One region of the Pseudomonas sp. HOU2 genome, then DNA from elsewhere that is predicted to be linked to it. Evidence: predicted binding sites of a transcription regulator. Region 1 holds the regulator's gene; each other region holds the start of a gene.
What was found. The regulator FliA, encoded in region 1, starts transcription of late flagellar genes. The targets are predictions, from matches to a motif close to CTAAAGTTTNNNNNNNNNNNGCCGNTAA.

Region 1 (2,202 bases):
TGTCAGTGAACTTGTCTCTGGCGCTGGCAGAGCTTGGCCGTCGGGTCATGCTGCTGGACGCCGATCTGGGGCTGGCGAACGTCGACGTTCTGCTGGGGCTGACCCCCAAACGTACTCTGGCCGATGTGATCGAAGGCCGCTGCGAGCTGCGCGACGTGCTGTTGCAGGGGCCCGGCGGGATCCGCATCGTGCCGGCCGCCTCCGGCACCCAAAGCATGGTGCACCTGAGCCCGGCGCAACATGCCGGTCTGATTCAGGCCTTCAGCGACATCGGCGACAACCTCGATGTGCTGGTGATCGACACCGCTGCGGGTATTGGTGACTCGGTAGTCAGTTTTGTCCGCGCCGCCCAGGAAGTGTTGCTGGTGGTCTGCGACGAGCCGACCTCGATCACCGACGCCTACGCGCTGATCAAACTGCTCAACCGTGACTACGGCATGAACCGCTTCCGCGTCCTCGCCAACATGGCGCAGAGCCCGCAGGAAGGGCGCAATCTGTTCGCCAAGTTGACCAAGGTCACGGATCGCTTCCTCGACGTCGCCTTACAATACGTCGGCGCCGTGCCGTACGACGAAAGCGTGCGCAAGGCCGTGCAGAAGCAGCGAGCGGTCTATGAAGCCTTTCCGCGTTCCAAGTGCGCGCTGGCATTCAAGGCGATCGCGCAGAAGGTCGATACCTGGCCGCTGCCTGCCAACCCGCGCGGTCACCTGGAGTTTTTCGTCGAGCGCCTCGTGCAGCAAACGGCAGGGCCTGTGTTATGACCGCGAGCGGTATGAACTACTACAAGAAGTCGGCACGTGACGCGCAATACGAGTTGATCGAGCGTTACGCGCCACTGGTCAAGCGCATTGCCTATCACCTGCTGGCGCGCTTGCCGGCGAGTGTGCAGGTTGAAGACCTGATTCAGGCCGGGATGATCGGCCTGCTCGAAGTCTCGACCAAATACGACGCCAGCAAAGGCGCCAGTTTCGAAACGTACGCGGGCATCCGGATCCGCGGCGCGATGCTCGACGAAGTACGCAAAGGGGACTGGGCTCCGCGCTCGGTTCACCGCAACACCCGTATGGTCAGCGACGCAATTCGCGCAATTGAAGCTAAAACCGGCCGTGACGCTAAAGATCACGAGGTTGCGGCCGAACTCCAATTGAGTCTCGACGATTACTACGGGATTTTGAATGACACCCTGGGCAGCCGGCTGTTCAGTTTCGACGACCTGTTGCAGGACGGCGAACACGAAGGGCTGCACGAGGATGGCGCCAGTGCTCATCTTGAGCCGTCACGCGATCTGGAAGATGAACGCTTCCAGGCGGCGCTGGCGGACGCGATTGCCAATTTGCCGGAGCGTGAGCGACTGGTGTTGGCGCTGTACTACGACGAAGAACTGAACCTCAAGGAAATCGGTGAAGTCCTTGGCGTCAGTGAATCGCGGGTCAGCCAGTTACACAGCCAGTGCGCGGCCCGTTTGCGGGGGCGTTTGGGGGAGTGGCGAGCGCGCTGAAGGCAGTGTGGGGACACTGCGAACGAGGCTGGTGCGGTGATGAACGGCACCGGTCTTGCTCTGTTGTGCTCCAGACAGTCTTCGAGTGCTGCGCCGATTGATTGAAGTGGCGCGTCCAGGTGCTGGGCGCGTTTAAGACTGCTTGGAGGTCGAATTGAACAAAGACATGAAAATCCTCATCGTTGATGACTTCTCAACGATGCGGCGGATCATCAAGAACCTGCTGCGCGATCTCGGGTTCACCAACACCGTCGAGGCCGACGATGGCACGACCGCCATTCCGGTGCTCAACAGCGGCAGCATCGACTTTCTGGTAACGGACTGGAACATGCCGGGCATGACCGGTATCGACTTGCTGCGCCACGTGCGTGCCGATGAAAAACTCAAGCATCTGCCGGTGCTGATGGTGACCGCTGAAGCCAAGCGCGAGCAAATCATCGAGGCCGCTCAGGCCGGTGTGAACGGCTACGTGGTCAAACCTTTCACGGCTCAGGCGTTGAAAGACAAAATCGAGAAGATTTTCGAACGCATCGGCTGATGACGCGCGGGGGAGCTATGGAGCATAACGAATCTTCACAGGGCGATTTCGAGTCGACCCTGAAAAAACACGCGGTCGAACTGGTCGAGAGCCTTGAAAAAGGCAGGTTCGGCGACGCTGTGCAACTGATCCATGAGCTCAATCAGACCCGTGACCGCGGCCTGTA
Region 2 (2,202 bases), 390 kb from region 1:
GATATCGACCCCGGCCTTGCTGACGTTGGCCAGCAGAATCTGATTGAGGAAGATGTTGCCGAAACCCACCGGGAACACCATGTACGGGGTGATCAGGCCGAAGGTCATGACGCAGGCGATCAGCCGGCGATCCAACTGCAACTTGGTCAGTACATAAAGCAGCGGCGGCACCAGCAGCGGAATGAACGCAATGTGGATCGGCAGAATGTTCTGCGAGGCAATCGCCACCACCCACAGCAGACCGATCAGCAGCCATTTGACGCTGCCGCCGCCGCTCGAATGCTGGCGGTCAACCATCGCCAGAGCCTTGTCGGCCAGCGCATGGGCCAGGCCGGACTTGGCAATCGCCACGGCGAAAGCGCCGAGCAACGCGTAGGACAACGCCACCGTGGCCCCACCACCCAGGCCGCTGTTGAACGCCTTGAGCGTGGCGTCGATGCCCAGACCACCGGTCAGGCCGCCGACCAGTGCACCGACGATCAACGCGATCACCACGTGCACGCGGGACAGGCTGAGGATCAGCATGACGCCGACCGCAGCAATCACTGCATTCATTTCACTACCTCAAAAACACTGCGATGAAATCATCACCGCCAGACAGGATGAGTCCGCCAACGGTTAACCGGCGGATTTGCAAAGAGGGTCTTATTAGAAGGGCGCGCACTGTGCCGCAGAGTGGCGGCGGTGTCAAAGCGAGCCGCTGAACTGAAATGTAACTGGCAATGCACAACCCGGTGATGCGCAGGAGATCCCTGTGGCGAGGGAGCTTGCTCCCGCTCGGCTGCGCAGCAGTCGCAAAACCGGTAGACGCGTTATGCCTGAATGACCGCGTTAGCAGGATTTAGGGGCGCTACGCACCCCAGCGGGAGCAAGCTCCCTCGCCACAGGGATCTAAATGTCACTCGGCTGCGGCAATCGGTCATATTGCGCCTGAACAATAAAGAAAGCCGAAACGCGGCCGTTACAGTGCAAAGTCTCAGATATTTATCGAATAAGGACGTCTCCATGTCGCTCAGACAACTTTCCATTCAATGGAAAATCACCCTGCTCGCCGGCCTGTGCCTGGCGGGCATCGTGACCCTGCTGGTGGGTCTTTCGCTGTACCGCATGGAGCACAGCTCCGAGCTGGTGAAGGCGTCGAGCATGGAGATGCTGACCGAGTCGGCCCAGGCGCGCATTGAATCGCAGGGTGAGGTGCAGGCTGCCGGGATTCGCCAGCAGTTCATGGACGCCTATCAATACGGTCACGGTTTCTCGCGTCAGGTGCTGTTTTTGCGCGAGCAGGCCGAGAAGCGCTTCCTCGATGCCTTCGACCTGCGCGAAGACATGACCCGTCAGGTCAAGTCCGCACTGCAGGCCAACCCGGAGCTGCTCGGTCTGTCGCTGGTGTTCGAAGCCAACGCGCTGGACGGCAAGGATGAACTGTTCGCCGGTCAGGCCGAACTGGGCAGCAACGACAAGGGCCGCTTCGCCCTGTACTGGTCGCAGCCGACTCCCGGCAAAGTCACCTCGATGGCCCTGCCGGAAAGCGACATGGCTGACACCAGCACCGGCCCCAGCGGTCAGGCGGCCAACGCCTGGTTCACCTGCCCGCGCACCACGCTCAAACCGTGCGTGATCGAACCGTACTTCTATGTGATCGACGGTCAGAACGTGCTGATGACCAGCATCGTCTTCCCGCTGATGGTCAACGGCAAAGTCATCGCCTCGCTGTCGGTGGACATCAACCTCAACAGCCTGCAGGCGATCAGCCAGGGCGCGAGCAAAAAACTCTACGACGGCCAGACCGCCGTGAGCATCATCAGCCCCACCGGCCTGCTCGCCGGCTACAGCCCGGACGCCAGCAAACTGAGCAAGCGCCTGGATGCCGTGGACACCGTCAGCGGCGCCGAACTGCTGCGCCAACTCGGCGCCAGCAGCAGCGTCAGCAGCCTGCACGGCAACGGCCAGTTGAAAGTGCTGTCGCCGTTCCAGCCGATCCCCGGCGGGCCGGCGTGGGGCGTGTTGCTCGATGTGCCGGAAAAAGTCCTGGTCAGCCGCGCCGAAGCGCTCAAGCAGCAACTGGATGCGAGCAACAACTCGGGCACATTGATCGAACTGAGCCTCGGCGTGCTCGCGGCGCTGGTCGGCCTGCTGCTGGTGTGGCTGATGGCGCGCAGTGTGACCAAGCCGATTCTTGGCGTGGCGCACATGCTTGAAGAC
Region 3 (2,202 bases), 1.3 Mb from region 1:
AGCGCATCGCCGTGCCGCTGCTGGTGTCCAGCATCCTGCTGTTCTACACCGGCATGGCGTTCGCCTATTACTTCGTGTTCCCGCTGATCTTCAAGTTCTTCGCCGCCGCCACCCCGGCTGGCGTGGAAATGATGACCGACATCACCAGTTACCTCGACTTCGTGATGACGCTGTTCTTTGCCTTTGGTGTCGCGTTCGAAATCCCGGTGGCCGTGGTGCTGCTGGTGTGGATCGGCGTGGTCGACGTCAAATACCTGAAGAAGATTCGCCCGTACGTAATCATCGGCTGCTTCGTGGTCGGCATGATCCTCACCCCGCCGGACATCTTCTCGCAGACCCTGCTGGCGGTACCGATGTGGATGCTGTTTGAAATCGGCATTCTGTTCGGCGGCCTGATCAGCAAGCGCGAACGCCCGGACGAAACGCCAGCCGACGATCACAACGACCAGCCGCCAGCGACCCAGGCATGAACCTGCTGCTGCTCGAAGAGGCCGACTTCATCGCGGCCGACCGCGTCGTGCTGCGTGACCGGCGCCTGACCCACATGCAGGAAGTGCATCGCTCGGAAGTCGGGGACAGCCTGCGCGTGGGGCGCATCAACGGACTGATGGGTTCGGCTGAACTGCTGCGCCTCGAGGCCGGCGAGGCCGAGTTGCGCGTCATCCTCGATCAACCACCGCCGGCCAAGCTGCCGCTGACCCTGGTGCTGGCCCTGCCACGGCCGAAGATGCTGCGTCGAGTGTTCCAGACCGTGGCGACCATGGGCGTGTCGAAGGTGATTCTGGTCAACAGCTATCGGGTCGAGAAGAGCTTCTGGCAGACACCGTTTCTGGAGCCGGAAGCGATTCGCGAGAATCTGATCCTCGGCCTCGAACAGGCCCGCGATACCGTGCTGCCGGAAGTCATCATCGAGAAACGCTTCAAGCCGTTCGTCGAAGACCGCCTGCCGGCAATCAGCGAAGGCACCCTGGGTCTGGTCGGCCATCCCGGCAATTACCCGCCGTGCCCACGTGCGCTGAGCGAACCGGTGACCCTGGCGATCGGCCCCGAGGGTGGCTGGATCCCCTACGAAATCGACCTGCTGGGCAAGTCCGGCCTGCAACCGGTGCAACTGGGCGAGCGCATCCTGCGCGTCGAAACCGCCGTCACCGCCCTGCTCGCCCGCCTGTTCTGACACACCTCTCCCTGTAGGAGCTGCCGAAGGCTGCGATCTTTTGATCTTGTTTTTTTAACAGCAAGATCAAAAGATCGCAGCCTGCGGCAGCTCCTACACAAGGGTGGTGTCGGACAAATCGGGTTACAGATTGCCATCACCCCGCCGATACAGTCCCCATAAGTCCAATTAGTGGTCCGAGGGGAGTCGTCGCATGTACCGTTGGTTAGCCGAGAATCTTGGGAACGTCAGCGTCAAACGCAAGCTGGGCATCGGTTTCGGCCTGGTGCTGTTGCTCACCCTGCTGATTACCTTTACCGGCTGGACCGGCATGGGCGGCATCATCAGCCGTGGCGACAAGCTCGGCTTCATTTCCAGCCTCAACGAGCTGACCAAGGACCTGCGCTTGGCGCGTCTGGACTATGAAGCGCGTCGTGGCGAACAAGGCCCGGGCGCGGTCAACGAGTTGCTGGCCAAACTCGCCAGCGGCTTGCAAACCGCGCGCGGCCTGATCGAGCAGCCCGCAGATGCGGCCATGGTCGATCAGCAACTGGCCGCTGTCGCCGAGTACAAACGTGCCTTCGCCGACATGACACAGGCCACCGTGCAGCGTGAAGACGCGCGCAGCAAGCTCGGCGCCAGTGCCGACAATGCCGTGGCTAAAGTCTCGGAAGTCGAGAAATCCATGCTGCAGGGTGACAGCGTCGCGCAATTCAACAGCGTGATCGAACTGAGCAAACTGTTGCAGCAAGCGCGCTATCAGGTGCGTGGCTACACCTACAGCGGCAAGGCCGAGGCGGAGCAGCCCGCGCTGGACGCCATCGACAATGCGCTGAAAAACCTCGACAGCCTGCCGGCGAAACTGCCCGAACAGCACATCGCCAACCTGCAACAGGCCACCGACTCGATCAAGGCTTATCGCGCGGCGGTCGCTCAGTTCCGCGACTCGCAGGTGAACAATGCCAAGGCCGGGGCAACCATGACGGCTCAGGGCGACATCCTCCTCGACCTCAGCAAGAAGCTCACCGAATCACAAACCGTGGTGCGCG
Region 4 (2,202 bases), 2.0 Mb from region 1:
CTGGTTGAACGCGCGCGACAGCTGACCGATTTCGTCGTTGCTCGCTACGTTCAGGCGCACGCTCAGATCACCGGCGCCCAGCGCTTCGGCCTGACGCACCAGATCGCCCAGCGGTTGCAGCTTGCTGCGCAGCAGCCACATCGCCGCCCCCACCGCGATCAGCATCGCCAGCAGGCTGCCGATGGCGAGTTGGGTGCCGACGCTCCAGGTCACCGCGCGAATCTCGGATTTCGGCATGCTCGCCACCACCGACCACGGCCCGCCGTCGAACGGTACGGCGATGCTGTAGAAATCTTCAGCGGTGTCGCTCCAGAACTCACCTTTGCCCGGTTTCGCCGCCAGACCCTTGATCACCGGAACGGCCTGATCCAACGCTTGTACACCGGCCGGGGCGACCAGCCATTTGTTTTGCTCATCGAGCAACGCCAGCGAACCGTTCTGGCCGATACGGAAGCGCTTGAGGTTGGCGAACTGGGCGTTCTGCGCATCGGTGTAGTCGAAGCCGACGAACAGCACCGCAATCACCTTGCCGCTGCCGTCGCGCACTGGCGTGTACTGAGTCATGTAGGAGCGGTCGAACAGCAAGGCGCGACCGACATAACCTTGGCCTGCCATCAACTTCGCATAGGCCGGGTGGGCGTGGTCGAGCAAGGTGCCGATCGCACGAGTGCCGTCCTGCTTGGTCAGGGAAGTGCTGACGCGCACGAAGTCTTCGCCGCTGCGCACGAACAGGGTGGCGACCCCAGCGGTCATCTGCTTGAACTCGTCGACTTCCTTGAAGTTGTTGTTCAACACTTCGCTGCCCAGGTGCAGGCCCGGCGTCTGGGTGCCAGCGACACTCACCGGTTCATCCGGGTGAATGCTCAGGCCGGCACTGAAGCGCTTTTCGAACAACCCGCTCAGACGCTGGGTGCTTTCGCGCAGCGTGCCGTGGAAGGTACTCAACTGGTCGGCCAGCAGTCGCGCCTCACTGGCGAGGTGTTCTTCACGGGTGGCAAGGTTGGCGGTATCCAGCGAACGCAGGGCGAACACCGTACTGCCACTGATGACAATCGCAAGAATCACGGCGAGCGCAAGACCCAGCTGCGAGGCGATCCGGGCACGAGGTTGAGACATGGACAGCTCCTGGCCGAGCCACCGGATCCTCCCTGATCGCAGCAATTGCTCGGAATGTTCTAATAATGGGGGTGAATCGTGGCAACCGGCACGGCGGTTCCACATGCTCATTTTCGGCGGTGAATGCGAATACTTGAGTAAATAGCGGGGTTATGGCCCGAGGCCGGCATTGTGCGGGCTCGAACGTCAGCTCAAGCGCTTGACCACCGGCAACGCCATGGCGCGCACTTCGCCTTGCAGGAAGTCGCTGAGACGGCGCAAACGTTCACCTCCCGGACGGGTTTTTGGCCACACCAGGTAATAATTCAGTCCGCTGGCGACGGCAGTCGGCCACGGCAGACTCAAGCGTCCCTGCGCGACATCCTCGGCGACCATCAGCAGATCGCCCATCGACACACCGTAGCCTCGGGCGGCGGCGATCATGCCCAATTCCAGGGTATCGAACACCTGCCCGCCCTTGAGCGACACCTGATCGGACAGGCCCATGTGCTCCAGCCAACTGCGCCAGTCGCGCCGGTCCGGGGTCGGGTGCAGCAGTTCGGTGGAGGCCAGGCGTGCGACATCCCACGGCTGGTCATTCAGCAGATTCGGCGCACCCACTGGAATCAGCTCTTCCGGAAACAACAGGCTGGCCTCCCAGTCCGGCGGAAAATGCCCGTCACTCAGCAGCACGGCGCAGTCGAACGGTTCATTGTTGAAATCCACCGAGTCCACATCCATCCAGGCGCTGGTCAGTTGCACTTCGTTGCCCGGTTGCAGATGACGAAAGCGACTGAGCCGCGCCAGCAACCAGCGCATGGTCAGGGTCGACGGCGCTTTCATGCGCAGGATGTCGTCTTCGGCGCGCAAGGTGTTGCAAGCGCGCTCTAGGGCCGCAAAACCGTCACGGATCCCCGGCAACAGCATGCGCGCTGACTCGGTCAGTTGCAGGTTGCGTCCGCTGCGATGAAACAGCTTGCAGGCGAAATGCTCTTCAAGCGTGCGAATGTGCCGACTCACCGCACTCTGGGTAATCGACAGCTCTTCGGCGGCGCGGGTGAACGAACTGTGCCGCGCCGCCGCTTCGAATGCGCGCAGGGCATACAA

Region 2: the regulator FliA is predicted to act here: its motif matches at 938-965, upstream of ABV589_RS24685 (methyl-accepting chemotaxis protein).
Region 3: the regulator FliA is predicted to act here: its motif matches at 1,298-1,325, upstream of ABV589_RS17055 (methyl-accepting chemotaxis protein).
Region 4: the regulator FliA is predicted to act here: its motif matches at 1,227-1,254, upstream of ABV589_RS13835 (methyl-accepting chemotaxis protein).

What each region holds. Positions count from the first base shown of each region.
Region 1 covers NZ_CP160398.1:5,086,457-5,088,658, forward strand. Annotated here, with positions in the region: gene fleN (flagellar synthesis regulator FleN) at 1-761, shown strand, start outside; gene fliA (RNA polymerase sigma factor FliA) at 758-1,498, shown strand; gene ABV589_RS23045 (chemotaxis response regulator CheY) at 1,665-2,036, shown strand; gene ABV589_RS23050 (protein phosphatase CheZ) at 2,054-2,202, shown strand, end outside.
Region 2 covers NZ_CP160398.1:5,480,474-5,482,675, reverse strand. Annotated here, with positions in the region: gene ABV589_RS24690 (Na+/H+ antiporter NhaC family protein) at 1-555, opposite strand, end outside; gene ABV589_RS24685 (methyl-accepting chemotaxis protein) at 1,006-2,202, shown strand, end outside.
Region 3 covers NZ_CP160398.1:3,765,056-3,767,257, reverse strand. Annotated here, with positions in the region: gene tatC (twin-arginine translocase subunit TatC) at 1-470, shown strand, start outside; gene ABV589_RS17060 (16S rRNA (uracil(1498)-N(3))-methyltransferase) at 467-1,174, shown strand; gene ABV589_RS17055 (methyl-accepting chemotaxis protein) at 1,368-2,202, shown strand, end outside.
Region 4 covers NZ_CP160398.1:3,056,250-3,058,451, forward strand. Annotated here, with positions in the region: gene ABV589_RS13835 (methyl-accepting chemotaxis protein) at 1-1,116, opposite strand, end outside; gene ABV589_RS13840 (LysR substrate-binding domain-containing protein) at 1,303-2,202, opposite strand, start outside.